Regions from separate parts of the Cellulomonas sp. P5_E12 genome, predicted to be linked through region 3. Evidence: riboswitches for the same ligand, from Rfam matches in the RefSeq annotation. Region 3 holds a riboswitch; each other region holds the start of a gene.
The links. A riboswitch is a leader RNA that binds a small molecule or an ion and turns the genes downstream of it on or off. The one in region 3 is predicted to bind S-adenosylmethionine.

Region 1 (9,302 bases), on a different contig from region 3:
GGGCCCGGTGGCCGAGGACGGCACGGTGACGCTCGACCTCAACCGTGCCAGCAACCTGCCGTGCGGCCTGACGCAGTTCGCGACGTGCCCGATCCCGCCGCCGGAGAACGTCCTGACGGTCGCGGTCGAGGCCGGGGAGCAGTGGGTGCGCTAGCCCTTCGACGCGCGCAGGCGGGCGATCTCCGCGAACCGCATCCACTCGTCCTCGAGCGCGGCGGGCAGCGCGACCCAGTCGTAGAACAGCCGTCCGCTGTCGCCGGGTGACCAGACCGTGACGCCGGGCAGCGCCAGCGCCTCCGCGTGCTCGGCGCTGTCCCGGCCGAGCTTGACCACGAGGCGGTCGCCGCCGACGTGCCCGGCGAACATGGTCGAGCCGACCTTGAGGATCGGCCGGCCCATCATCTGTGCGCGTGTGGCGCCGCGCGCGACCAGGTCGTCGGCGATCGCCTCGTAGTCGCTCTCGGTCATGGACCGAGCATCCCGCGCCCCTCCGACATGCGACAGCCGCGCGGGCGTGCCTACGGTGGCCCGGCCGCCGCGGTCAGCAGCCCCGCGAGCGCGCCGCTCGAGGAGGACGCATGACGAACGAGGACCAGCAGGCCAAGGTCGCGGAGCTGATCAAGGACGCCCGGATCGCGATGCTCACCACGGTGTCGGCGGACGGCTCGCTGGTGAGCCGGCCCATGGGCGTGCAGGACGTGGACTTCGACGGGGACCTCTGGTTCTTCGCCGAGGAGGGCAGCCACAAGGTGCACGAGGTCGAGGGCGGCAGCCCCGCCAACGCGGCCTTCTCGGACTCGACGGCCTGGGTGTCGGTCTCGGGTCGCGCCGAGGTGGTCCGCGACCGCGCCAAGATCAAGGAGCTGTGGGGCACGTCGGCCGAGGCCTGGTTCCCGGACGGTCCGGAGACGCCCGGCGTGGTCCTGGTCGTGCTCCGCGGCGAGACGGCGGAGTACTGGCACGCCAAGGGCGGTCGCCTGACGACGGCGTTCAGCCTGGTGAAGGCCAAGGTCACCGGCGAGCGCTACGACGGCGGCGAGAACGAGACCGTCCGGCTCTGAGCGGTCACATCGACGCGACGAGGTTCACCAGCAGCGCGATGATCACGGTCCCGAACAGGTAGCTGAGCAGCGCGTGCCCCAGAGCGGTGCGCCGCATCGCCGACGACCCGAGGTCGGTGTCGGAGATGGCGAAGCTCATGCCGACGGTGACGGCGACGTACGCGAAGTCGGTGTACCGCGGCGCCTCCCGCATGTGGAAGTCGATCCCGCCGGCGTCGTCCGTCAGGTACATCCGCGCGTACCGCAGCGCGAACACCGTGTGGATCGCGGCCCAGGACGCGAGCACGCTGGCCAGCACCGCGATCGTCGGCAGCAGCTGACCGATCTCCCTGTCGACCAGGACGAACCCGATCCCCGCGAGCGTCACCAGCGCGGCGGCGAGGACGACCGCGTGCGCGCCGAACCTCGTCGGCTCCTCGCGGGTGGCGTGCGACGCGGTGTCCTCGGGACCCATCGACGCGATGGCCGCCCACGTCCACACGACGAACACGGCGGCCACGGTCGCCCAGCCCGCCAGAACCGCGGCGACCACCGAGGTCCAGCCGACGATGGCGGCGACGGCGACCCCGGCCAGCACGCCGACCAGCAGACGCACCAGCGACGACGAGTTGCTCACGCCGTCAGTGTTCCGCGCGGGACCGACGCGATCGGGGAGGCGTCAGCCGGCGAGTGTGTCGAGCGCCTGCGCGAGGTCGTCGATCAGGTCCGCCGGGTCCTCGAGGCCCACCGAGAGCCGGACCGTCGTCTCCGCGATGCCGACGGCCGCACGACCCTCGGGACCCAGCTTGCGGTGCGTCGTCGTCGCGGGGTGCGTGACCATCGACTTGGCGTCGCCGAGGTTGTTCGAGATGTCGACGATCCGCAGCGCGTCGAGCACGCCGAACGTGACCTTCTTCGCGACGTCGGGCTGCGCACCCTCGGGCACCGCGAGGTTGAACGTCACGACGGTGCCCCCGCCGGACTGCTGCGCGAGCGCGAGCTCGTGCTGCGGGTGCGACGGCAGGTACGGGTAGCGGACCAGCGAGACGCCGGGCTGCTGCTCGAGCCACGTCGCCACCTGCAGGGCCGACGCGGTCTGGTGCCGCACGCGCAGCGACAGCGTCTCGAGGCCCTTGAGCAGCACCCACGCGTTGAACGCCGACAGCGACGGCCCGGTGTTCCGGATGAGCGTCTGCACGGGACCGTGCACGTACTCGTCGGTGCCCAGGATCGCGCCGCCGAGCACGCGCCCCTGCCCGTCGATGTGCTTGGTCGCGGAGTACACGATGACATCCGCCCCGAGCTCGAGCGGGCGGGAGAGCACGGGCGTGGCGAAGACGTTGTCGACGATCACGGTCGCGCCCGCGGCGTGCGCGAGCCGGCTGACCGCCGCGATGTCGACCAGGTCCTGCATCGGGTTGGACGGCGTCTCGAAGAACACCACGTCCGCCGGCGTCGACAGCGCCTCCTCCCACTGCGACAGGTCGTGGCCGTCGACGTAGTCGGTGCGCACGCCCCACTTGGCCAGGATCTCCTCGAAGATCACGACCGTGGACCCGAAGAGCGCCCGCGCAGACACGATGCGCGACCCCGACTGCACGATCGCGGCGATGGACGTGAAGACGGCGGACATGCCGGACGCGGTGGCGTACGCGGCCTCCGCACCCTCGAGCAGGCGCAGCCGCTCCTCGAACGTGGACACCGTGGGGTTGCCGTAGCGCGAGTAGAGGAACCGGTCGGCCTCGCCGGCGAAGGCGGCCTCGGCCTCGGCGGCCGCGTCGTAGACGTAGCCCTGCGTGAGGAACAGCGCCTCGGAGGTCTCCTGGAACTGCGAGCGCACCAGCCCGCCGCGCACGGCGAGGGTGTCGGGCCGCAGGTCGGTGCGCGGGGTGCGGCGGTCGTCCCAGTCGCCGGGGCCGGGGACGCGGCGGGGGCTCACGCCTGCCGCCAGGGCAGACCGGCGGCACGCCAGCCGGAGTGGCCGCGGTGGCCGTCCGCGCCGACGTCGCCCTCGAATCCCTCGAGCACGTTGTAGGCCGGACCGAGCCCCGCCGACGTCGCGGCCTGCGCGGCGGCGACCGAGCGCACGCCCGAGCGGCACAGGAAGACGACCGGCCGGCCGGCCGTGACGCCGGCGTCGGCCAGCTGCTTGAGGAACTGCGGGTTGGGCCGTCCCGACGGGTACGACACCCACTCGACGAGCGCCGAGCGGCCGTCGATCTGGGCGGGGTCGGCGATGCCGACGTAGCGCCACTCGGCGTCGGTCCGCACGTCGACGAGCACAGCGGTCTCGTCGGTCGTGAGGAGGTCCCAGGCCTGCTGGGGGGTCAGGTCGCCGGCGTAGCTCATGCAGATCCTCGTCTCATCGGTCCTGGCGGTAGCACCCTCGGCCGGGCACAAGGTGCCCGCGGGTTGCTGCGGCGTCGTCGAGCCAGATCTCTCGGCCGCTCTGGATGGTGCCGGTGATGCTACGCGCGGCGGCACCGTCGCTCCAAGTAGTGGACAAGGTGTCCCGGCAGGCGAGACGAACCGCGCGGTGCGTTGACAGGCGCCTTGGGCTGCCGCGACCCTCGTTGCAGGTCATGAGCGCCAGCGTCAAGCCCCGGCTCGCTGGCCGGCAACCCTCCTCCGCGGTGGGGTGCCCCGGGTGACGACCTGGCCGCGTCCCGTCCGGGACCCGGCAAGCGCGGGGTTCCACCTGTCGTAGGTGTCCCCCCGGAACGTGTCGGAGGACTTCCATGACCATCATCGCCGAGCGCGCCTCGTGTGCCTCCGTCGACGAGGTGAGCGCGCTGCTCCCGGTCGTCGGCGGCACCACCACCGTCCCGCTGGTCGACGGCACCCAGCGCGTCTACGCCAACCTCGACTACGCCGCCAGCGCCCCCGCGCTCGAGGCCGTCGCGACGCGTGTGACCGAGGTGCTGCCGCTGTACGCGTCCGTGCACCGCGGTGCCGGGTACCTGTCGCAGGTGTCCACCGCGCTGTACGAGTCCGCGCGGGAGACCATCGCGCGGTTCGTCGACGCGCGTCCCGACGACGTCGCGATCATCACCCGCAACACCACGGACTCGCTCAACCTCCTGGCCGGCGTCGTGCCGGACGGCGGTCGCGTGCTCGTGCTGGACGTCGAGCACCACGCCAACCTGCTGCCCTGGGTGCAGTCGACGGAGCGCCACGGCAACCGGACGACGATCCTGCCCATCAAGGACACCGTGGCCGCGACGCTCGACGCCCTGCGCGCCGAGCTCGCCCGCCAGCCGTACGCGCTGGTCACGATCACGGGCGCGTCCAACGTGACGGGGGAGGCGCTGCCGATCGACGAGGTCGTCGCGCTCGCCCACGCCGAGGGCGCCCGCGTGGCCGTCGACGGCGCCCAGCTGGTGCCGCACCGCGGCTTCTCGCTGGCGGCGACCGACGCCGACTACGTGGCGTTCTCGGGCCACAAGACGTACGCACCGTTCGGCGCGGGGGCCCTGGTCGGCCGCCGCGACTGGCTGGACACGGGCACTCCGTACCTCGCAGGGGGAGGTGCGGTGCGCGACGTGCGGACCGATCGGACCGTCTGGCAGCCGGCGCCCGCACGGCACGAGGCGGGTTCGCCCAACGTGCTCGGGGCGATCGCCCTGGCCGAGGCGTGCGACCAGCTGGCGGCCCTCCCCGCCGGCGCCCTCGCCGCTCACGAGGAGGCCCTCCGGGCGCGCCTCGTCGAAGGACTGTCGCGCATCGACGGCGTCGAGATCGCGCGCATCTGGCCCGACTCCGCGGCCCCCGTCGGCGTCCTCACGTTCACCGTGCCGGACCACGACCCGGGCCTGGTCGCGGCCTACCTCGCCGCCGAGCACGGCATCGGCGTGCGCGACGGCCGGTTCTGCGCCCACCCCCTCCTCGCGCACCTCGGTGCGTCGGGCGGCGCCATCCGGGCGTCCGTGGGCGTCGGCACGACGAGCGAGGCGGTCGATCGGCTGGTCGTGGCCCTCACCGCGTACCTCGCCACGGGCCCCCGCGTCCGCTACGAGGTGATCGACGGCTGCTGGGCCGTGGTCGACGACACCCGTCCGCTGCTCGCCGTGCACGGCCTCGACCACCTGGCCGCGACGGCCGCGGCCGCCTGCGGCCCGGCCCTGGACGACTGACCGAACCGGCCGCTGCCGCCCGACCGCCCAGCTCGCCTCCGCGCGTCGAACTCGTTGGTCCGCGTCGAGCTCGTTGGTCGAAACCGGCGAGCTGGACTGCGACCCGCTAGCTCGACGCCAACCCGCGAGTTCGCTGTCCTAGGTCTGTGCCGCCAGTCCGACAGGATGGCCCGATGAGTGCCGCACCTGGGGACCGACACTCCGTCGGGTTGCTCGGCGTGCTCGGCTTCCTCTGCGAGCTCGTGATGATCGGGCTGCTGGCGGTGGCCGGGTGGCGGCTGGGGACGAGCACCGCCCTCTCGGTCGCGCTCGCGGTGGTGCTCCCCGCCGTGGCGATCGCGATCTGGGCCCGCTGGATGGCGCCGGCCTCAGGGCACCGGCTCCGGCGCGGGCCGCGCGTGGCCGCGCAGACGGCGCTGTTCATCGCGGTCGGCACGGTCTGCATCTACGCCGGGCTGACCACCTGGGGGATCGTCTTCAGCGTCGTCGCGTCGGCAGTCTTCGCAGGAGCGAGGGACGCCGATGCCCCGCGACGGATCTGACCTGACCCGCTACGAGGCTCGACCGGCATGATCCGCCGGCGACGTCGCGAGTGTTGCGACGAGTTGCGAGGCACGCTTCGTCGCAGACCCACGACGTCACGATCCCGACTGCATCCGGGCGCCGCCTGACCGGCGAAGAGGAGGCAGGGTGCCCACCGGTGCCCGCGCGGTGCGGCGCTCCGGCGTCGGCCGCGACCGTCGTCCGCAGGAGCTCACCATGAGGATCCGTCGCACGCTCTCCGTCCTTGCCGTCGCAGGTGTCGTCGCCGGCGGGGGACTCGCCCTCGCACCCGCGGCCAGCGCCGCAGCCCCGCCCACTGGCACGTCGAGCCTGGCGGCCCTGCTGGCGTCGGACGGCGACACGTTCGACCGCAACTGGCGCGACTTCGACATCCTCGACCAGGCCGTCGGCGCGGTCCTCGCCGCGAAGCCGTCGAGCCCGGTGGCCGTCCTCGCGGACGGCACGGTCCCGCTGACGGCGTTCCTGCCGAACGACCGCGCCTTCCAGTACCTCGCCAAGGACCTGACGCACCGCTGGTACGGCAGCGAGCAGGAGGTCCTCACGGCGCTCGCGGGCGCGGTCGGCATCGATGCCATCGAGCAGGTGCTGCTGTACCACGTGGTCCCGGGCGCGACGATCGACTCCGGCACTGCGCTGGCCAGCGACAACGCGGTGCTCACGACCGCCCAGGGCGGCACGTTCACGGTCGACGTGATCTCGAAGCGGTTCGGCATCGTGCAGCTGCGCGACCAGGACCGCAACGACCTGAACCCGTTCCTGATCCCGGGCAAGCTCGACCTCAACAAGGGCAACGTGCAGATCGCGCACGCGATCACGTTCGTCCTGCGCCCCGCGGACCTCTGAGACGCACGGACTCTGCAGGATCCGGCGCGGCGAGCCCGGATCCTGCAGGGTCCTTCAGGCCAGAGGCGTGACCGTTCCCGTCAGGTGCGGCTTGCCGCTGCGGGCGTCCCAGCCGGCGAACGTGAACCCGTCGGACGGTGACCCGGCGATCCGGACGGTCACCGTCCCGGGCAGGAGCACGGGCTTGACGAAGTCGACGGACCAGTCGAACGCGTCGCCGCGGCCTGCGCCCACGTCGGCGAGGGCGCGGGAGGCCGTGTACATGCCGTGCGCGATGGCCCGGGGGAACCCGAGGGCCTTGGCGGACAGCGCCGACAGGTGGATCGGGTTGCGGTCGCCCGACACCGCCGCGTACCGCCGCCCGATGTCGCCGTCGAGCGTCCAGCGGCCGGTGGGCGTCGGCGGGACGAAGGTCGGGGCGTCGTCGGCGGCCGAACCCTCCAGGTGCACCCCGCGCGCCAGGTAGGTGGAGACCCCGCGCCAGGCGAGCGTGCCGTCGACCGACACCTCGGTCACCAGGTCGACCTGCGTGCCCGACCGGTGGGGGCGCAGGTCGGCGGCCGACGCGCGGACGTCGACCACGTCGGACAGGGACAGCGGCCGCCGCTGCGAGACCCGGTTGGCCACGTGCACCAGGCCGACGAGCGGCAGCGGAAAGTCGGACCGGGCCATGAGCGCCGTGGCCACCGGGAACGCCAGGACGTGCACGAACCCGGCCGGCAGCTGGTCGGAGGCGGACTCGCCCAGCAGGTGCTGGTAGTCCGTCAGGCGCTCGGACGACGCCTGCACCCCGCGGACCACGTACGAGACCCCGGGCAGGGTCGACGGCCCGGACCGCACCCGACGGGCCACGGCGAGCCCGGCCCCGCGGGCGTACAGCCCGCCGAGCCCCGGTACCTCGGGCAGGACGACGGTCGTCGTCACTGGCCGACCATGTTCTGCCCGCACACGCGCAGCACGCGCCCGACCACCCCGCCGGCGGCGGGGGAGGCCAGGAACGCCACGGTCTCGGCGACGTCGACCGGCTGCCCGCCCTGCTGCAGCGAGTTCAGCCGGCGCGCCACCTGCCGCGTGACGGCGGGGATGCGCGCGGTCATCTCGGTCTCGATGAACCCGGGCGCCACCGCGTTGGCGGTGCCGCCGAAGGCCGCGAGCAGGGGCGCGGTCGCGCGGACCATGCCGATGACGCCGCCCTTGGACGCCGCGTAGTTGGTCTGCCCGCGGTTGCCTGCGATGCCCGAGGTCGACGCCAGCGACACGATCCGCGGGGCGTCCGTGAAGTCGCCGGACGTCAGCAGCGCCTCGTTGATCCGCAGCTGCGACGCGATGTTCACGGCGAGCACCGAGTCCCACTTGTCCGACGACATGTTGGCCAGCAGCTTGTCGCGCGTGATTCCGGCGTTGTGCACGACGACGTCCAGCCGACCGTGCCGCTGCAGCGCGTGCTCCAGCAGCCGCTCGCCGGCGTCCGCCGCCGTGACGTCGAGCTGCAGCGCCGTGCCGCGCACCCGGTTGGCGACCGCGACCAGCTGCTCGCCCGCCGCCGGCACGTCGACCGCGATGACGGTGGCTCCGTCGCGGGCCAGGGTGTCGGCGATCGAGGCACCGATGCCCCGCGCGGCGCCGGTGACGACGGCGACCCGGCCGGCCAGCGGCTTCTCCCAGTCGTCGGGCAGCGCGCCGGCAGCGGAGTCGACCGCCAGCAGCTGTCCGTCGACGAATGCGGACTTGGTCGACAGGAAGAACCGCAGGGCGCCGAGCACCGAGGGGGCCGTGACCGCCACGTCGTCGGCGAGCACGACGCCGTTGCCGGTGGACCCGCCCCGCAGCTCCTTGGCCAGCGACCGCAGCAGACCGTCGACGCCCTGCCGCGCGGCGGCGACCGCGGGGGCGTCATCGGCACCCGCGGCGCGAGAGACCGTGACCACGCGGGCGCCGCGCGGCAGCGACTTGAGCACCGCGCCGGCGGCCATCACCGGCTCGGCCAGCTGGTCGGGGTGCGTCAGCTCGGTGAGCGCGAGGACCACCGCGGCGTACCGGGTGCCGGGTGTGGCGTGCCGGTGCACGTCCAGGTCCCAGTCGTTCGACAGGACGCCGGACAAGGCCGCGGACTCGGAGCCGCGACCGAGCACCAGCACGGCCCCGGCGACCAGCGGCTGCCCGGGCTCGTAGCGCCGCAGGGGTGCGGGCTGCGGCAGCCCGAGCTGCTGGGCGATCTTCTTGGTGAACCCGCTGTTGACCAGGTTGAGGTAGGTGTCGCTCATGGTCAGGCCGCCTCGAGGATCGCGGTGAGGCCCAGTCCGCCGGCCGCGCAGACGGACACGAGCGCGCGGACCGGTGCGTCGGACCCGGAGGCCGCCTTCCGTCGGTGCAGCTCCTTGCTCACGGTCGCGATGATCCGCCCGCCGGTCGCGGCGAAGGGGTGCCCGGCGGCGAGCGACGAGCCGTGCACGTTGAGCTTCGCGCGGTCGACGGTGCCGAACGGCCCGTCGAGCCCGAGCCGCGTGCGCCCGAACTCCTCCGACTCCCACGCCGCGAGCGTGGTCAGCACGGTCGCCGCGAAGGCCTCGTGGATCTCGACCAGGTCGAGGTCAGCCAGCGTGAGCCCCTGGCGGGCGAGCAGGCGCGGCACCGCGAACGCCGGGGCCATGAGCAGCCCGTCGTCGCCGTGCACGAACTCGACCGCGCCGGCCTCGGCGTCGACCACCCAGGCGAGCGGGAC
Region 2 (9,302 bases), on a different contig from region 3:
AGTACGTGATGCGGATCTGGCTGGCCGAGATCGTCGACGGGACGGCCGAGCCCCTCGTCGAGCACGACGAGCTGCGGTGGCTGCATGGTCACCAGTGGCTCGACGTCCCGTGGCTCGACGCGGACGTGCGCATCGTCGAGGCTCTGACGGCGCGCTACGTCAGGTCGGGCCGGGGCGCGTGAGGCCCACGGCCTCAGCTCACCAACGGTGGTTCGAGTTCGTCATGCAGAGCTGACTGGTACCCCGGCAATAGCTGCACTCCCCCGACCAGCGCTTGCGGCCGGCGCCGTCGCACCGTTCGCAGAACTGCACGGCCGCGCTGCACTCGTCGCACTTCGTCACGTCGGTCTCCCCCTACGTCGTCGTCGACATCGGCCTCGCGGCCTTGTGTACGGGATCGGCACGCGCGTGGGGGGAACATGAGCCCCGATGACGGTCAGATGGGCACGAATCGATGTCAGTCGGCCAGGGCGAGGGCCATCCGTCCCACCGCGTCGGTGAGCGTGGAGATCGATGCCGCCAGGTTGAGCCGCACGTGCCCCGCGCCCCCGTCGCCGAACGTTGGCCCGGAGGTGACGGCGAGGCGCCCACGGCGGAGGCAGAGCTCGGCCGGGTCGGCACCAGCGCGGACGGCGGCGAACGCGCGCAGGTCGATCCACGCCAGGTATGTCGCCTCGGGCGGCGACCAGACGGCGTCGGGCATCTGGTCGGCAAGCAGCCCATCGAGGAGCCGCTGGTTGTGCGCCAGCCCGTCGAGCACCTGGTCCAGCCACGGCCCGCACTCGCGGTAGGCCACCGTCTCGGCGAGCGTGCCGACGTGCATGACGCCGTCGCCGACGACGTACGACATCCGGGCCAGGTCCGCGGCGGCCTCCGGACCGGGGACCAGCACCGCCGCGCGCAGACCCGCGAGGTTGAACGCCTTCGAGGCGGAGTGCACCGCGATGGCGTCGGGGATCTCGGTGGTCGTCGGCACGAACGTCTGCCTGCTGGGCACCAGCGGCGCATGGATCTCGTCGGCGACGACCCGGACGCCGTGGTGCGCGGCCAGCTCGCCCACCGACCGCAGCTCGGCGGCGGTGTGCAGGCTGCCGGTCGGGTTGTGCGGGTGGCAGAGCAGGTACCCCGGACGGGCGCTGTGCGCGCGGGCGCGGGCGAACGCCTGGTCGAGCACGTCCAGGTCCAGGCGGCCGTCGGGGCCGAGCGGGGCGGGGACGACGAGGTGGCCGGCGTGCTCGAGGAACGCGCGGAACGGTGGGTAGACGGGCGGGTTGATGACCACGGCGCTCCCGTGGTCGGTGACCAGCCGGAGCGCCTCGACCACGCCCACCATGACGTCGGACGCCAGGCGCGACCCGGCGACGTCCACCTCCCAGCCCCACCGTTCCGCGGCGAACTCGGCCATCGCCTCGGCGAAGGCGTGGCCGTGCGGGTAGCCGGTGTCGCCGGACCGCATGGCGTCGCTGACCGCGCGGATCACCGGCTCGGGCTGGGGGACGTCCATCTCGGCGACGAAGAGCGGCAGCACGTCCGGCGGGTAGGACCGCCACTTCGCGCTGGTGCGGCGGCGGAGCTGGTCGAGGGGGACGGTGTCGAAGATCGTCACCGGACGACCCTAGGACGCGCGACGGCCCCGGACACCTGAGAGAGGAGCCCGGGGCCGATCGTGCTGGGACCTGTGGATCAGAGGGTGGCGCGCACTGCCCGGGTCGCCGCGAGGATGTGCTCCAGCGACGGGGCGACCTCCTCGTAGCGGCGGGTCTTCAGGCCGCAGTCCGGGTTGACCCAGAGCTGGTCGACCGCGATGGCCTTGACCGCCTCGGTGAGCAGCTCCTCGACCTCGGCCTCGCTGGGCACGCGGGGCGAGTGGATGTCGTAGACGCCCGGGCCGATGCCGCGTGGGTAGCCGGCCGCCGAGATGTCGCCGAGGATCTCCATCTTCGAGCGGGCTGCCTCGATCGACGTCACGTCCGCGTCGAGGCCGTCGATCGCGCCGATGATCTCGCCGAACTCCGAGTAGCACAGGTGCGTGTGGATCTGCGTGTCGGGGCGGACGCCGGCCGTGGACAGCCGGAAGGAGCGGACCGACCAGTCGAGGTACGCGGGGTGGTCCTCGACCCGCAGGGGCAGCAGCTCGCGCAGCGCGGGCTCGTCCACCTGGATGACGGCGATGCCGGCGGCCTCGAGGTCGGCGATCTCGTCGCGCAGGGCCAGGCCGACCTGGTTGGCGGTGTCGCCGAGCGGCTGGTCGTCGCGGACGAACGACCACGCGAGGATGGTGACCGGACCCGTGAGCATGCCCTTGACCGGCTTCTCGGTCAGCGACTGCGTGTAGGACGACCACTCGACCGTGATCGGCTTCGGCCGCGACACGTCGCCCCACAGGATGGAGGGACGGGTGCAGCGCGAGCCGTACGACTGGACCCAGCCGTTCTGCGTGACGGCGAACCCGTCGAGGTTCTCCGCGAAGTACTGGACCATGTCGTTGCGCTCGGGCTCGCCGTGCACCAGCACGTCGAAGCCGATCCTCTCCTGCAGCTCGACGACCCGGCGGATCTCCGCCTTCATCTCGTCGTCGTACTGCTCCTCGGTCAGCTCGCCCTTGCCGAACGCGGCGCGGGCCGTGCGGATCTCGGTGGTCTGCGGGAACGAGCCGATGGACGTCGTCGGCAGCGGCGGAAGGTTGAGCCGGGCCGCCTGGGCGGCCTTGCGCTCGTCGAAGGAGCCGCGGCTGAACGCGGCCTCGTCGAGCGCGGCCACGCGGTCGCGGACGGCCGGGTTGACGACGCCGGGAGCCGTGCGGCGCGAGGTCGCCGCATCGGTCGCGGCGAGCAGCTGCTCGTGGATGGCCTCGCGACCCTCGGTCAGGCCCTCGGCCAGGGTGACGACCTCGACGACCTTCTCGTCGGCGAACGCGAGCCAGGTCTTCAGCGTGGCGTCGAGCTTCGGCTCGTCCTCGAGCGTGTGCGGGACGTGGAACAGCGACGTCGAGGTGCCGACCGTGACCGCGGCGGCGCCGAGACCCTCGAGCTGCTCGAGGATCTGCAGCTTCGCGTCCAGGTCCGCACGCCAGATGTTGTGGCCGTCGATCACGCCGGCGACCAGCGTCTTGCTCTCCAGGCCCGGGACCTTCTCCGTGGGCGCGTGGCCGCGGACCAAGTCGATGCCGATGGCCTCGACGTCCGTGGCGGCGAGCACGGGGAACGCCGCGCCGAGGTCGCCGTAGGGCGCCGCGACGAGGATGGCCGGGCGGTCCGGGCGGGCCAGGTCGGTGGCGAGCGCGCGGTACGCCTCGATGACGGAGGCGAGCAGCTGCTCGGCGGGCACGGCGATCGAGTCGGAGACCAGGGCGGGCTCTTCGAGCTGTACCCAGGTGGCACCGGCGGCGGCGAGGTCCGTCAGCAGCTCGGCGTAGACGGGCAGCAGGTCGGCCAGGCGGTCGATCGGCGCGAAGCCCTGGGGCGCGTCCTCGGTGGCCTTGGCCAGCGCGAGGTAGGTGACAGGGCCGACGATGACCGGACGCGTGAGCACGCCGTCCGCCAGCGCCTCCGTGAACTCGCGCACGGGGCGGTTGCTCGCGTAGCGGAAGACCGTCTCCGGGCCGATCTCGGGGACCAGGTAGTGGTAGTTGGTGTCGAACCACTTGGTCATCTCGAGCGGCAGGTCGTCGCCGCGGCCGCGGGCCACGGTCGAGTACCCCGCCAGGTCGAGGGCGCCGTCGGCGCCGACGACGTCCGCGAAGCGGGCCGGCACGGCACCCACCACGGCGGTCGCGTCGAGCACGTGGTCGTAGAAGGAGAACGCGCTCGGGATCGCCGGCACGTCGGTGGCCAGGCCCAGCTCGGCCAGGCGCGTGCGGGTGCGCTTGCGCAGGCCGGCGGCGGTCGCCTCGACCTCGTCGGCGCTGGTGCGGCCGGCCCAGAACGCCTCGAGGGCCTTCTTGAGCTCGCGGCGCGGGCCGATGCGGGGGTAGCCGAGCACGGAGCTCGCGGGGAAGTTCGGGCGGGTCTCGCTCATTGTTCAGTCCCTCGGGGGTCGGGCGGGTGCCGTGTCCTGCGGCCATCCGGCCAGGTCGGGAGCTGTCCGAGCTCCGCCGTCGAGGTGTGCACCCTCGAGCAGGTCAAGTGCGGCATGGTGCTGGTTGAACGTGTACAGGTGGACGCCGGGTGCTCCGCCGTCCAGGACGCCGTTGACCAGGTCGACGCTCGCGCGGATCCCCCGGCGGTGGCGGTCGAGCTCGTCGTCGGCCGAGCCCAGCAGGTCCAGGAGCCTGCCCGGCACCGGGACGCCGGTCAGCTCCTGCACCCGCAGCAGGCGGGCCGGGTCCGTGGTCGGGATGATGCCCGGGATGATCGGGATGGTCACGCCGGCCTCGCGGGCCTCCGCCACGATACCCAGGTAGTCGTCCGCGTCGAAGAACACCTGCGTGATCGCGAAGTCGGCGCCGGCCTGCTGCTTGGCCAGGAGCGAGGCGACGTCCTGGGCGCGTGTGCCGCCGGTGGCGTGGTTGCCACGGGGGAACGCCGCGACCGCGACGGACAGCGGTCGCACCCGCGCCCGGACCGCCTGCGACGGGCTGTCCGCGCAGCGCTGGGCCTCGATGTCTCGCAGCAGCTCGACCAGCTCGCCGGCCGTCTGCAGACCGTCGGGGTGCGCCTCCCAGTCGCTCTGCTCGGTGGGCGGGTCGCCGCGCAGCGCGAGGAACGACCGCAGGCCCTCGTCGAGGAACTCTCCGACGATCTCCGTGATCTCCGCGCGGGACGTACCGACGCAGGTCAGGTGGGCGATCGGGTTGAGCGTCGTCTCGCGCAGCAGCCGGCGGACCAGCGCACGCGTGGTGACACGGGTCTTGCCCGACGCGCCGTACGTGACGGAGACGAAGTCCGGGTGGACGGACTCGAGCGCCCGGATGGTGGCCCACAGGCGCGGCGCCGCATCGGGGTTGCGCGGCGGGAAGAGCTCGAACGAGATGGTGGGGCGGTCGTTCGCGGTCTGCGGGCGGGTCGCCGGCGCAGCGTGCAGCCCGGGGGTGCGCGGTTCCACGGCGGCCGCGCTCACGGCGCGACCGGTCCGGTGGTCGGCACCGGTGCGGTGCGGGGACACGTGGTCTGCGGGGACATCGCTCACTCCATCGTCCCTGGCGGAAGCACCCACACCCTCGGCGGGGAGGGGGGTTGCTGCGGCGTCGTCGAGCCAGGTCTCTCGGCCGCTCTGGATGGTAGGCGCGATGGTAGACCGGCGATCACATGCTGGGCAACCTTGCTCGACCTATGAGACGTGGGTGTCCGGGGTTGGCCGTCCGGGCCGGAACGGCGGGAGCGCGGGTGGCCGGGGCGGGACCGCGTCAGTGCTGGCGGCGAGGGAACAGGGTCCCCGGCTGCATGCGACTGCGCTGCGACGGCACGTCGAACCACGAGTTCGGTGAGCCCGCGGGGACGGACAGCAGCCCGTCCTGCACGGCCGCGAGGATGCGAGCGTCGGGGACAACGTTGTCCGCGAGAGCCTCCGCCGCCGCGCGCTCGGCATCGCGCCGTGCGTCGTCGTCGGGCATCTCCGTCATGGCCCGCACTGTAGTCCGCGTCACACCCGGTTCCGAGACCCGCATGGCAGCGTCACCCGGCAGGAGTAGTGCTCACCCCGACGGGTGACGGGGCGTGGCCGACGGGCACGTGGCGAGGTGGTCGTCGACGACTCCGCAGGCCTGCATGGCGGCGTACGCAGTGACGGGACCGACGAACCGGAAGCCGAGCGACTTGAGCTGGGTGGCGAGCGCACGGGACTCGGTCGTCTGCGCCGGGACGTCGGCCCAGGTCACGGGCCGGACGTGGGTGGTCCGGTCKGGCGCGTGCGACCACAGGACCTCGTCCAGGGTGCCCCCCGCGGCGTGCAGCTCACGTAGTGCGCGCCCGTTGGCGATGGTCGCCTCGATCTTGGCGCGGTTGCGCACGATGCCCGCGTCGGCCATGAGTCGCGCGACGTCGTCGTCGCCGAACCCCGCGACGACCTCCGGGTCGAACCCGGCGAACGCCGCGCGGAAGGCCGGCCGCTTACGCAGCACCGTGATCCAGGCGAGGCCGGACTGGAAGCCCTCGAGCGCGAACCGCTCGAAGAGCGCGTGCTCACCGTGGACGGGCACCCCCCACTCCTCGTCGTGGTACCGCTCGTAGAGGGGGTTGCCGTCGCCGAAGCAGCGGCCGGTGCGCGGGACGTCGGGCGAGGTCATGCGTCGAGTCTGCCCGCGACCGCCGACACAGACGCGGCGCCACTGTGCATGCCGGGGTCTGTGGGCGGCTCAGGACGCCGGGCTCGCGAGCGCGATGAGGCGCTCGATGCCGTCGAGGATGAGGACGGTCCCGAAGTCGAGGCTGTCGCCGTCGTCGGCTCGGTCGTCCGGACCGAACGAGAACGCGCCCTCGTCGACCGCCCTGAGCAGCGCGGGGTGCGCGGACGGCGACGCCAGGACGCCGAGGAGGGCGCCCAGGTCGGGGGACTCGTCGGCGCCGTCCGCCGCACCCACGGCCGCCGTGCGCCTGCTGTCGGTCAGCTCCTCGGTCACGCGCAGCTGGTCCAGGGCGTGCGTGGCCAGCAGGCCGATCGCGCCGACCTTCTGCCGCTCGGACAGGGGCGTGTCCTCGAGGGCGGAGAGCATCCCCTCCATCCACGCGAGCCGTCCGGGCCCCACCGCGTGCAGCACGGTGGTCGTGCGCGCCAGCCACGGGTGCGCGCGCAGGATCGGCTGCTGGATGGCGAGGATCAGCTCGAGCCGCTCGCGCCAACCGCCCACGTCCGGCCCGAGGACGGGCGGGCGCCCGGCGGCGCGGTCGGACATGAGGGCCAGCACCTCGTCCTTGGAGGACACGTACCGGTACAGCGACATCGTCGTGAAGCCGAGGGACTCGGCCAGCCGGGCCATGGAGACGGCGTCGATGCCCTCGGCGTCCGCCAGCGCGATCCCCGCATCGGCGATCTGCTCGAGCGTCAGGCTGGGGCGCGGACCCGGCCGGCCCTCGACCGGCGTGCGCCACAGCACGGCGATGCCGGGGGGCAGCTCGACGGGTGGACCCTGGGATCCCGCGACCCGCACGGCCTGCCTCCGCGCCTTCTCGGCCGCGCGTGCCGCCTTCTGCTGGGCCAGGGCTGCCGCGCGCTGGGCCTTCTCGGCCTCGCGGAGCTGCCGCGCGGCCTCCTTGACCGCCTGCTGCGCCTCGCGCTCGCGCTCGTTGCGCAGCCGCTCGGCCTCCTTGGCCAGGTCCTGCTCGGCCCTCAGGCGCTCGCGCACGAGCCGTTCGGCGTCCTTGCGGGAGCGCTCGGCCTCCTTCTGCGCGGCGCGCTCGGCGTCGCGGTCGGCCTTCTCCAGCTCGCGGCGCAGCCGGTCCGCCTCCTTGGCCTCGGCGCGCTCGGCCTTCTCGCGGTCGCGGCGCAGCGCCTCGGCCGCACGCGTCTCGTCGTCGTTGTCCACGACACCTCCTTGACGGTCGATCCTACAAGTGTGTATGAAGTACACACACAGTTTACGACATACACAGAAGGCGAGATCGCGATGACCGCTCCTGTTGTCGTCGCCCGGGGGCTGCGCAAGTCCTACGGCGACCTGACCGTGCTCGACGGCGTCGACCTCGACGTCGCTCGGGGCGAGGTGCTCGCGCTCCTCGGCCCCAACGGCGCCGGCAAGACCACGACCGTGCGCATCCTGTCCACGCTGCTGCGGCCCGATGGCGGCACGGCGCACGTCGTCGGCAAGGACGTGGTCCGGCAGGCCGAGCAGGTGCGGGCGGCGATCAGCCTCACCGGCCAGTTCGCGGCGGTCGACGACCTGCTCACGGGCGTCGAGAACATGCACCTCATGGCGAAGCTCGCGCACCTGGGCCGCTCGGAGGTGCGCACCCGCAGCGCGGAGCTGCTCGAGCTCTTCGACCTGACCGACGCCGGCAAGCGGGTGGTCAAGACCTACTCCGGCGGCATGCGGCGGCGGCTCGACCTCGCGGTCGGCCTCCTGGCCAGGCCGCAGGTCGTGTTCCTCGACGAGCCGACGACGGGCCTCGACCCGCGCAGCCGCAACGACCTGTGGGACGTCATCCGTGAGGTCGTCGCCGAGGGCACCACCGTGCTGCTCACGACGCAGTACCTCGAGGAGGCCGACCAGCTGGCCGACCGGATCGCCGTCATGGACCGCGGTCGCGTGATCGCGGACGGCACGGCGCGCGAGCTCAAGCGGGCCGTCGGCTCGGCGCACGTCGAGCTCCACCTCAAGGACGGGTCGGAGGAGCGCATCCTCACCGACGGCTCCGTGCCGGACGTGCGCCGGATCCTCGCCGGCATCGAGGACCGCGGCGTCACCGTCGACACCTGGGAGGTCCGCTCCCCCACGCTCGACGACGTCTTCCTCACCCTGACGGGCCAGCCCACCGCGCCCGAGACCACCACGCCCGCCCTCGTCGCCTCCCGGGAGTACTGATGACCACGCTCACCGCACCCACAGCGGTGCCCGCCCTCGGCTGGACGTGGCACGACACGTCCGCGCTCATCGGCCGGTGCCTGCGCCGGTCCCTGCGCCAGATGGACACCGTGCTGATGGCGGTGATCCTGCCGCTGGCCCTGCTGCTGATGTTCGTCTATGTGTTCGGCGGCGCCATCGACACCGGCGGCGCCTACGTCGACTGGGTGGTGCCGGGCATCATCCTGCTCACGGCCGGGTACGGCTCCGCCAACACCGCCGTGGAGGTCGCCAGCGACATGACCGGCGGCATCATCGACCGGTTCCGTTCCCTGCCCATACGGCCCACCGGCGTGCTCACCGGGCACGTGGTCGCGAGCATGGTGCGCAACGCGGTCTCCACCGCTCTCGTGATCGGCGTGGCCTTCCTCATCGGCTTCGACGCCGCGGCGTCGCCCCTGGACTGGGCGGCGGCCATCGGGCTCATCGCGCTCTTCGTCCTCGCGCTCACCTGGGTGGCGGTCGCCATCGGGGTGGTCGCGTCCGGGCCGGAGGCTGCGTCCGGGTTCACCTTCGCGATCCTGTTCCTGCCCTACGTGTCGAGCGCGTTCGTGCCGCCGGAGTCGATGCCGTCGGTGCTGGAGACGATCGCGACCTACAACCCGATCACGCCCGTGACCGACACCCTGCGCGGGCTCCTGCTCGGGCTGCCGGTCGGCGACTCGTGGGTGGCGGCCGTGGCCTGGTGCGTCGGGATCTACGTCGTGGCGCGCATCGCGGCGGGGGCGCTGTTCCGCCGCACGTCCTGAGGGCCTCCGGAGTGCGGTAGACCAGTGGCATGACGAGCCCGTTCCCGCCCACCGGTGCC
Region 3 (9,302 bases):
CACGAACGACGCGGTCGGGGTCTTCCTCGGCGAGGTCGGCCAGGACGCGGCCGATCGCGGGGGCGAACTTGAAGCCGTGGCCGGAGAAGCCGGCGGCGACCACCAGCGGTCCGCGGCGGTCGAGGACGAAGTCGTGGTCGGGCGTCGTCGTGTAGGTGCACGAGATCGGCGCGGGCGACGAGGCGTCGACGCCGGGCAGCCACTGCGCCGCGTACTCCTGCAGGAGCGCGAGCTGCGTGGGCTCGGCGGTGAACGTGCGGTGGTCGGGGTCGGTCACGGGGCCGACGGCGTGGAAGCCGACCTTGATCCCCTCACCGGGGGTCCCCAGCCCGTAGGTGCCGCTGGGCCACGGGTGCTCGCCGAGCGGCCGGTGCGTGAAGCTGGGCCAGTCGTCGGGCGTGCCCGACCGCAGCGCGAAGTGCGCGGGCTGCTCCTGCGTGACCACCAGCGGCGGCGCCTCCGACCCCAGCAGCGCGGAGGTCCACGCGCCGACGGCCAGCACGACGCTGCGGGCCCGGAACGCCCCCACGGACGTCTCGACGACCACACCGTCGCGAGCGACGGCCAGGGACAGGACCTGCACGCCGTGCCGCACGTCGGCGCCGAGCGCGGCGGCGGCGGACTGGAACGCGGCGACCGCGCGGTCCGCGTGGATCCGGCCGGCGGTCCGAGTCTCGTGCAGCACGGTCCCCTCGAACCGCAGCCCGGGCCAGCGCTCGTGCGCGGCGTCGGGCGAGAGCAGCTCGTGCGGGATGCCGCGGGCGACGAAGGCGTCGACCACGCCCGGCGCCGGCTCGCCGTGGCTCACGCCGCCGGTGAGGGCGAGCACCCCGTCGAACGACTGCCACAGCTCGAGGGCCTCGGCCGCGAGGTCGAGGTACTCGGGCCGGTCGTACGTCTGGCGGTAGATCCGCGAGGCGCCGTGCGACGCGCCGTTGACGTGCCCCGGCGCGAACCGCTCGAGGAGTACGACGTCACGACCGCGCCGCGCGAGCTGCCACGCGGCGGCGGAGCCCATGACGCCGCCTCCGACGACCAGGTGGTCGACGACCTGCACAGGGAACACCTCCGACGGGGAACGAGGGGTGGGGGACGAAACTGGTGGCCGGCCGGGCGTCCCCCGACCCCGACCGGCCACCGCGGACGCTCGTACGTGAGCACAGCATCCGGTCTAGGGGGTCAGCTCGTCTTGGGCAGACCCGGCGGGTTGGTCTCGGACTTCTCGATGGCCTCGGCGGACAGGCCCCAGTGCGCGAGGACCTGGGCGTAGGTGCCGTCGTCGAACGCGTGCTGGAGCGCGGCCGTCACGGCCGGCGCCAGGTCGGAGCCCTTGAGGGTGGCCACGGCGATCTGCGCCGTCAGCGGCCAGCCGCCGTTGAGCGTGCCGACGACCTTGAACTGGTCGGGCGCCGTCGCCGCGCTGTAGGAGAGGCTGGCGTTCGGGCCGACATAGGCGTCCACCCGGCCGGACTGCACGGCCAACAGCACGTCCGAGTAGTTCTCGTAGTACTCCGGCGAGCCGTTCTTGATCGGCTCGAGGCCCTTGTCGATGTTCTCCTGGTTCCAGGCCAGCAGGATCTTCTCCTGGTTCGTGCCGGAGCCGACGCCGACCGTGAGGCCCGCGATGTCCTTGGGCTCCTTGATGGCCTTGATCTTGCTCGACGCGCCGGTCAGCCAGCCGAGCTGGTCGTTGCGGTACGACGAGAAGTCGTACAGCTCCTTGCGCTCCTCGGTCACGGTGACGTTGGAGATCACGGCGTTGACGTCGCCCGACTGCAGGGCGAGCGGCCAGTCGGCCCACGCCTTCTGCTCGAGCTCCAGCTTGAGTCCGAGGGCGTCGGCGACGAGGCTGGCGATGTCGGTCTCGTTGCCGATCGGCGTCTTCTCGTCGTCGGCGAGGAAGCCGAGCGGCGGCGCGGCGCCGGCCGTCGTGGCGACCTTGAGCACGCCCGACTTCTTGATCTCGGCCGGCAGCAGCGCGATCGCGTCCTCGGCCTTCGTGGTGTGGATCCGGTCCTGGTCGGGGCTCGTGCTGATCTCGAGGCCGGCGGCGGTCGCCTCGGGGGAGGCGGCATCGGCGACATCCGTGTCCGCGGAGGCCGGTCCGGCGCACGCGGCGAGCGCCAGCAGGGGCACGAAGGCCAGTGCGCTCACAGCACGTCGGAAGGTCGTAGTCACGGGGATCTCTCTCTCGGTCGGGAGCGCAGGGGCGCGCTCGTCACGCCGTCCGCGGGGTGCGGGCGACGAAGAACTGGGGGTCAGAGCACCTTGTCGAGGAACGCGCGGGTGCGCGGGTGCTGCGGGTTGTCGAGCACCTGGCTCGGGGTGCCCTGCTCGAGGATCTGCCCGCCGTCGATGAAGACCACGTTGGTGGCCACCTCGCGGGCGAAGCCGATCTCGTGCGTGACGACGATCAGGGTGGTGCCGGTCGCCGCGAGGTCCCGGATGACGTCGAGGACCTCTCCGACCAGCTCGGGGTCCAGCGCGGACGTCGGCTCGTCGAAGAGCACGACGGCAGGCTTGACCGCGAGCGCCCGGGCGATCGCCACGCGCTGCTGCTGCCCGCCGGACAGCTGGCGCGGGTAGGCGTCGGCCTTGTCCGACAGCCCGACGCGGGCCAGCAGCTCGCGCGCCTCGGCCTCGACCTCGCCGCGCGACCGCTTCTGCGCCGAGACCGGCGCCTCCACGACGTTCTCCAGCGCCGTGAGGTGCGGGAACAGGTTGAAGTTCTGGAAGACGAACCCGATGCGGGTCCGCTGCACCAGGACGTCCTTCTCCTTCAGCTCCTGCAGCGCGCCGTCGGAACGCTTGCGGTAGCCGATGAGGTCGCCGTCCACCGAGATGGACCCGCGGTCGACCTTCTCCAGGTGGTTGATGGCGCGCAGCAGGGTCGACTTGCCCGACCCCGACGGCCCGAGGATCACGGTCACCTCGCCCGGCTGGACCGTCAGGTCCACGCCGTCGAGCACCTCGAGCGTGCCGTAGGCCTTGTGCACGCCCCGCACCTCGACCAGTCCGGCGGCCATCAGACGTCCCCCCCGTGATTGGTGCGGACCAGGACGCTGCGAGACCGCCCGTAGCCCGGTGGCAGGTCGCCCGGCAGCGGACGTCCGGTCAGCCGCGACCACCCGATCCCCACGCCCCAGCGCGCCCGCTGCAGGGGCGTCGGCGGCAGCTGCCGCAGCGCACCCTTCGCGTAGTGGCGCTCGACGTAGTACTGGATCACCGTGATCACGGTGGTGACGACGAGGTACCAGATGCCCGCGACGATGAGCAGCGGGACCACCCGCTGGTTGCGGCCGTAGATGACGCCGACGATGTAGAACAGCTCGCCGTACGCCAGCACGTAGACCACCGACGTGCCCTTGACCAGGCCGATGATCTCGTTGACGGCCGTCGGCACGATGGTCCGCATCGCCTGCGGCAGGATGATCCGGCGCTGCTGGCGGGACCGCGGGAGCCCGAGCGCGGCGGCCGCCTCGTGCTGGCCCTGGTCGACGCCGAGGATGCCGCCACGGACGATCTCGGCGGCGTACGCGGCCTGCGACAGCCCGAGCCCGAGCACGGCGGCGCCGAACTTGTCGATCACGTCGAGGGTGTCGAACCCGACGAACGAGGGCCCGAACGGCACCCCGAGCGTGATCGTCGGGTAGAGGTATGCGAGGTTGTACCAGAGCAGCAGCTGCAGGATCAGCGGCACGGATCGGAACACCCAGATGTAGGTCCACGCCACCGACCGCAGCAGCGGCGAGCGCGACAGCCGCATGAGCGCGAGCACGGCACCCAGACCGAAGCCGACCACCGCGGAGGCGACCGTGAGCCGCAGGGTGCCCCAGAGCCCGTCGAGCACGGACGGCCAGGTGAGGTACTGCCAGACGACGCCCCACTCCCACTTGGGGTTGGTCACCAGCGAGTTGACGACCATCGCGAGCAGGACGGCCACGATCGCGGTGGCGATCCAGCGGCCGGGGTGGCGGGCGCCGAAGACTCGGGGCTCGTCGGCGGGTGGGCGGGCGGGCGGCGGGGACAGGACGAGGGACTCGTCCTGGTGCACATAGACGGTGGACACGGTCACTCCGAGGCGGTGAGGGACGGACGGGACGGGGGCGGGTCCGTACAGAGCCACTTCTCGAACGCGAGCGGCCCGATGTCCTCGGGGTCCGCGGCGGTGTCGAAGAGGGGGGTGAACCCGGTGGCCAGGTAGAGCGCCGCGGCCTCCGGCTGGCGTGGGCCGGTGGTCAGGTACAGCCGCTCGTAGCCGGCCTCGACGGCGCGGGTCTCGAGCTCCGCGAGCACCCGGCGGGACAGACCGCGCCGGCGGTGCGCCGAGTGGGTCCAGATCCGCTTGTACTCGGCGGTCCGGACGGTCGGCAGCCCGTCGAAGTCCCGCGTCCCGGGCCGGGTCAGCCGCGCGGCGTCCCCCAGCTCGGGTTCGGCGCGCAGGCGGAAGGCACCGCCGGCGACCGCCACGTCGTCCTCGAGCAGCAGGATCAGCGCGCCGTCCGGCGCCGCGAACTGGTGGGCCGGGTAGCGCTCGAGCTCCTCGCGCAGCGCGTCGACGCCGAACCGGTCGCCGTACCGCGACGAGTACTCGTGCGCGAGCTCGTCGAGCATCGGGCGCACGGCCTCGTCGAGCAGGCCGAACGAGGCGACGGTGAGCTGCGCGCTGGTCGTGGTCGTCGTCATGTCAGGCCGTCGCGGCGTAGCGGGCGGCGGCGATCGGGAGGCCCAGCGTGTCGCGCAGCGAGCTGCCGGGGTAGCCGGCGCGGAACCGGTCGGCGGCGCGGAGCAGCGGGACGATGCCGTCGACGAGGGCGGGCAGGTCCGTGTGCACCGACGCGGGCCGCACGACGAACCCGTCGGCGATCTCGTCGTCCACCCAGGTGGAGACGAGCTCGGCGAAGCCGGCTGTGGTGCCGACGAACGACAGGGTGCCGGTGTCGACGCCCTCGAGCTCGGCAAGCATCTCGTGCCGGGCCACAGCGCTCGCCCGGTCCGGTCCGGCGACGAGGTGCACGTCGACCAGGACTCGCACGTCGCGGGGGTCGCGACCCGCCGCCGCGACCGCGGCCAGCACGCGGAGCCGGGCTCGCGCGGCGTCGTCCGGACCCGTCGCCCGGACGCGCACGACGTCGGCGTGGCGTCCCGCGAGGTCGAGGGCGGCGGCGGAGTCGGCGCGCACGACGACCGGCGGCCGGCCCTGCGGGGGGCGTCCGGCGGCGGTCGACGGCTTCGACGCGAAGTGCACGCCGTCGTGCGCAACGAACCGGGGACGGACCGGCGCGCTGTCGTCCCACCGGTCCCAGTGGCGCTCGACGACCCCGACGGCCTCCGCCGCGCTCGCCACGGCCGCCTGCTCGACCGACGTCGAGCGCGGGCCGGCCGTCGGCACGTCGTCGATCCGGGTGTCCCAGCCGACCTGCCAGCCGGCGCGGCCGTGGCTCGCGTGGTCGATGGTCGCGATGGCCTTGGCGACGTGCGCCGGCGCGGTGTGCGTGGTGCCGACGGTCGAGACGAGCCCGATCCCCGAGGTGCGCGGGGCCAGCCGGGCGGCGACGAGGGCGGCGTCGAGCCGGCCCTGCAGGGCGGTGTTCCGGCTCGGGTGCAGCGCGAAGCCGTCGTCGAAGACCACGAAGTCGAGGGCGCCGCGCTGCGCGACGGCGACCAGCTCGAGCAGGCGGGCGGCGTCGAACAGCCGCTGGCCCTGGGAACCGTGGTCGCGCCAGGCGGCGGCGTGAGCGCCGGTGTCGCTGAGATCGATGCCGAGGTGGGCGTGGCGGGGCGAGGCAGGCACGGGTGTTCCGTTCGTCCAGGCGGGAAGAGGGCGCGCGCTCCTCGCCGAGCGCAGCGGCGCTTCGGGGGTACGCGTCGCACGCCCCGGTCGCGGGGCGTGCGGAGGGTGGGTCAGCGCGTCAGCGGCGACAGAGGGCCGGACAGGAACGCGTCAGCATCGAACGGGTGGTGGCCCCGGTCGCGTCCATGGTCCGTCCCTTCGTCCCGGCGGTTGCCGGGGCTCGCATGTTGTCGACGGCGGACAGATCCCGCCGTGACCAGGTCCTCACCCGGGGCACCCCACCATGCGGAGGGTTGCCATCCAGCTAGCCGGGGCTTCGCACTGGAAATCTTGACCTTATTGGTAGGGAATTTAGACAGGGACCGCGAGGGCGTCAAACACCCGACCACATCGTGAGATGGAATGTCCGACAGTCGGTCGCTTTGCCGGATCGTGCGTGGCAGGCGCACGATGACTTCTCGGGACGTCGTCGGCTGTCCTCGGGCGGAGGTGGGGCGTGGCACGCACGAAGGTCGGCGCCCTCGTCGCGACCGCGGTTCTCGTGCTGACCGGGGCGTGCTCGGGCCAGACAGACGTGGCGCCACCGGCACCCGTGGTGGTCGCCGCCCCGGTCGCCGTGGCCAAGGCCGTCGCTCCTGCGGTCCCAACGCCGCCGCCGGCCGACCTCGCCGCGCTGCCGGTCACCGACCCCCTGCACGTCGTCGCCGGCCTGCCCGGCACGGACGGGCTCACGCAGCGCGCCAACGACGACCCGGCGCTGGGCCGCTGGCAGACCGTCGTCGTCGTGCGCGACACCGCCGCACGCGTGGCACCCGCGGGCGCCGCCGTCGGCGTCGTGCCCGCGCTGACGCTCCAGGTCCGCACCACGCTGCCGGTGATCGACCAGCGCGGCCGGTGGCTGCGCGTCATGCTCGCCACCCGCGGCGCGCTTCCCAGCCAGGACACCACCCAGGTCAACGACCGCAGCGCGTGGATCGACGCCGCCGACACCGAGGCGGCCGGCACCAGCTGGACCGTCCAGGTCGACACCGCCGCGCAGACGATCACGGTCGACGACGGCGCGGCCGCGCGCGTCTTCCCCGTCAAGGCGACCGGCAGCCCGGACAAGCCGACCCCGCACGTGCCCGGGTTCCTCGTCGGCACCCGATGGCTGGAGCCCGGCACCACCACGCCGCGCGTCCTGCTGCTCTCGACGCAGAGCGAGACGATGGACGACTACGACAAGGTGACGGGCACCTCGGCGACCGCGATCCACACGACCACGCTGCGCGGCACGGGGGCAGTCTCCAACGGCTGTGTCCGGGTGGCGGACGACGTGCTCGACCTGCTGTGGCAGGCACCCGCCGGGACGGTCGTCACCATCGTCGGCTGAGCGGCTCGCCGCGCGCGGCGACGCCGACGCACTTACCGTTCCGGCATGCGTCCCCTGCCGCTCCGTCGCCGCGCGCTGCTGCGCGCCGGGGCCTTCGCGATCGCGTTCACGGTGCCCGTCGCCGTGCTCGCCTACGTCGTGCGGGCCGAGGTGGAGGACGTCCTGCGCCTGGACCGCCAGGCCATCGAGGGCGCCACGTCGTTCACGCGCGCGCACCCGGACCTCGAGCAGGCGCTGGTCGTGTGGCAGCAGCTCTTCCAGGCGAAGTGGGTGAACCTCGCGGCCACCCTGGTCTGCGTCTGGGTGTGGCGCCGCCACGGCCTGACCACCCGGGCGCTATGGGCGTTCCTCACCATCATGGCCGCGTGGGCCGTGCAGCTCGGCGCCAAGGGCGTGGTGCAGCGGGCGCGACCGGTGGTGCAGGACGCCCTCGAGCACGCACCCGGCTCCAGCTTCCCGTCGGGCCATGCGACGAACACGGCCGCGGTGGCGCTGACCCTGACCCTGCTGCTCTGGCCGCTGCTCGGGCGCCGCGGACGGATCATCGTCCCGGTCGTCGCGGCCACCGTCACCCTGCTCACCGGGCTCGACCGCGTGCTGCTCGGCGTGCACTACCCCTCCGACGTCGTCGCGGGGTTCGCGCTCGGCACCGCCCTCGTGGGCGCGTCCTACCTGGGCTACAGCGGCTGGTCCGCGACTGCTCCCGAAACGGAGGAATGATGCACACCTTCCTGCACCGCTATGAGCTCGACACGACGGCGCCCACGCGCAAGGAGGCCTGGAGGGACTTCGCGGTCCGGATGCTCGTGCCCGCCGTCGGGCTGTGGGTCGTCGTCGTCGGGGTCGGGTTCCTCATCACCGGACCGCTCGGCGGCCTGCCGGGGGAGGCGGCGGTCAACCGGTGGTTCGTCTCCGTGCGGACGCCGGCCCTGAACTCCGTCACGGCCGCCCTGTCGGCGATCGGCACCACCGAGTTCATCATCGGCGCCTGCCTGCTGTTCGTCGGGTTGTTCTGGTGGCGCACCAAGCAGTGGTGGCTCGCGATCGTGCCCGCGATGGCGATCGCCGTGCAGGCGGCCGTCTTCATGACCGCGGCCCTGGTGGTGGGCCGCGAGCGCCCCGACGTCGAGCACCTGGACGACTCCCCGCCCACCTCCGCGTACCCGAGCGGGCACACCGGCGCCTCGACCGCGTTCTACGTCACGCTCGCGATGGTCGCCCAGCGGATCGGCAACCCGGTCGCCCGGGTGGTCGTCACCATCCTGTGCCTGCTGGTGCCCGTCGGCGTGGGCACCGCCCGGCTCTACCGCGGGATGCACAGCCCGTCCGACGTGCTCATGGGCGCCCTGAACGGGCTGGTCTGCGCGTTCCTCGCCTGGAACTACCTGCGCCGCGACGTCTCCGGCGCGACCACCGGAACCGCGAAGGAGCGCGTCGGCGTCAGCCGCTGAGGCCCGTGGCATCATCGCGAGGTGCTCCAGAACCCGAAGTTCGCCACCCAGGACGCGGCCGCGCTGCGCGCACTCGTGGACGGCTACCCGTGGGCGACGCTCGTCTCCGCGACGGACGACGGGCTGGCTGCCAGCCACTACCCGATGCTCTGGGAGGAGCGTGCCGACGACGCGATGTCGCTGGTCACGCATCTCGGCCGCCCCGACGAGCTGAACCACCGGCTCGACGGGTCCGACGTCTTGGTCGTCGTGCAGGGGCCGCACGCCTACATCTCGACCAGCTGGTACCCCGAGGGTCAGTTCGTGCCCACCTGGAACCACGTCAGCGCCCACCTCACCTGCCGGCCCGAGGTGCTGTCGGCCGAGGAGAACTACGCCGTGCTCGGCCGCCTCGTCGAGCACTTCGAGGGGACCGGTGCGGGTGCGCGGCTCCTGCCGGCGTACGACGGTCCCGCCCGCGCGATGGCTCGCGGGACGGTCGGCGTGCGGCTGCACGTCCGGAGCTTCCGCATGGTCGAGAAGCTGAGCCAGAACAAGCCGCCGGAGGTCGTCGAGAAGGTGGTCGAGGAGCTCGAGCGGAGACCGTACGACCTGCACGCCGCGCTCGCGGCCGAGATGCGCCGGGCGAACCTGACCTGACCGGGCCGCCGTCCGTATCTCCCTCCCCGGCCTCCGCTCCTCCTCG

Region 1: another riboswitch for S-adenosylmethionine. It lies ahead of ACXJKA_RS02305 (aminotransferase class V-fold PLP-dependent enzyme); the one in region 3 lies ahead of ACXJKA_RS10375 (LLM class flavin-dependent oxidoreductase).
Region 2: another riboswitch for S-adenosylmethionine. It lies ahead of ACXJKA_RS09430 (methylenetetrahydrofolate reductase); the one in region 3 lies ahead of ACXJKA_RS10375 (LLM class flavin-dependent oxidoreductase).

Annotation. Positions count from the first base shown of each region.
Region 1 covers NZ_JBFUMP010000002.1:189,850-199,151, forward strand. The annotation lists gene ACXJKA_RS02275 (DUF1684 domain-containing protein) at 1-154, shown strand, start outside; gene ACXJKA_RS02280 (hypothetical protein) at 151-468, opposite strand; gene ACXJKA_RS02285 (pyridoxamine 5'-phosphate oxidase family protein) at 579-1,061, shown strand; gene ACXJKA_RS02290 (DUF1345 domain-containing protein) at 1,066-1,677, opposite strand; gene ACXJKA_RS02295 (O-succinylhomoserine sulfhydrylase) at 1,720-2,916, opposite strand; gene ACXJKA_RS02300 (rhodanese-like domain-containing protein) at 2,976-3,389, opposite strand; SAM riboswitch class I at 3,400-3,500, opposite strand; SAM riboswitch class IV at 3,619-3,733, shown strand; gene ACXJKA_RS02305 (aminotransferase class V-fold PLP-dependent enzyme) at 3,779-5,173, shown strand; gene ACXJKA_RS02310 (YrdB family protein) at 5,347-5,715, shown strand; gene ACXJKA_RS02315 (fasciclin domain-containing protein) at 5,864-6,580, shown strand; gene ACXJKA_RS02320 (MaoC family dehydratase) at 6,635-7,504, opposite strand; gene ACXJKA_RS02325 (3-oxoacyl-ACP reductase) at 7,501-8,844, opposite strand; gene ACXJKA_RS02330 (acetyl-CoA C-acetyltransferase) at 8,847-9,302, opposite strand, start outside.
Region 2 covers NZ_JBFUMP010000009.1:11,185-20,486, reverse strand. The annotation lists gene ACXJKA_RS09445 ((deoxy)nucleoside triphosphate pyrophosphohydrolase) at 1-182, shown strand, start outside; gene ACXJKA_RS09440 (MalY/PatB family protein) at 458-1,606, opposite strand; gene metE (5-methyltetrahydropteroyltriglutamate--homocysteine S-methyltransferase) at 1,684-4,017, opposite strand; gene ACXJKA_RS09430 (methylenetetrahydrofolate reductase) at 4,021-5,058, opposite strand; SAM riboswitch class I at 5,126-5,222, opposite strand; gene ACXJKA_RS09425 (hypothetical protein) at 5,345-5,560, opposite strand; gene ACXJKA_RS09420 (DNA-3-methyladenine glycosylase I) at 5,633-6,223, opposite strand; gene ACXJKA_RS09415 (TetR/AcrR family transcriptional regulator C-terminal domain-containing protein) at 6,293-7,459, opposite strand; gene ACXJKA_RS09410 (ATP-binding cassette domain-containing protein) at 7,541-8,455, shown strand; gene ACXJKA_RS09405 (ABC transporter permease) at 8,455-9,243, shown strand; gene ACXJKA_RS09400 (hypothetical protein) at 9,273-9,302, shown strand, end outside.
Region 3 covers NZ_JBFUMP010000010.1:51,256-60,557, forward strand. The annotation lists gene ACXJKA_RS10350 (FAD-dependent oxidoreductase) at 1-1,057, opposite strand, end outside; gene ACXJKA_RS10355 (ABC transporter substrate-binding protein) at 1,180-2,154, opposite strand; gene ACXJKA_RS10360 (amino acid ABC transporter ATP-binding protein) at 2,259-3,026, opposite strand; gene ACXJKA_RS10365 (amino acid ABC transporter permease) at 3,026-4,069, opposite strand; gene ACXJKA_RS10370 (GNAT family N-acetyltransferase) at 4,072-4,686, opposite strand; gene ACXJKA_RS10375 (LLM class flavin-dependent oxidoreductase) at 4,688-5,794, opposite strand; SAM riboswitch class IV at 6,013-6,130, opposite strand; gene ACXJKA_RS10380 (L,D-transpeptidase) at 6,291-7,166, shown strand; gene ACXJKA_RS10385 (phosphatase PAP2 family protein) at 7,212-7,886, shown strand; gene ACXJKA_RS10390 (phosphatase PAP2 family protein) at 7,886-8,617, shown strand; gene ACXJKA_RS10395 (FMN-binding negative transcriptional regulator) at 8,639-9,256, shown strand.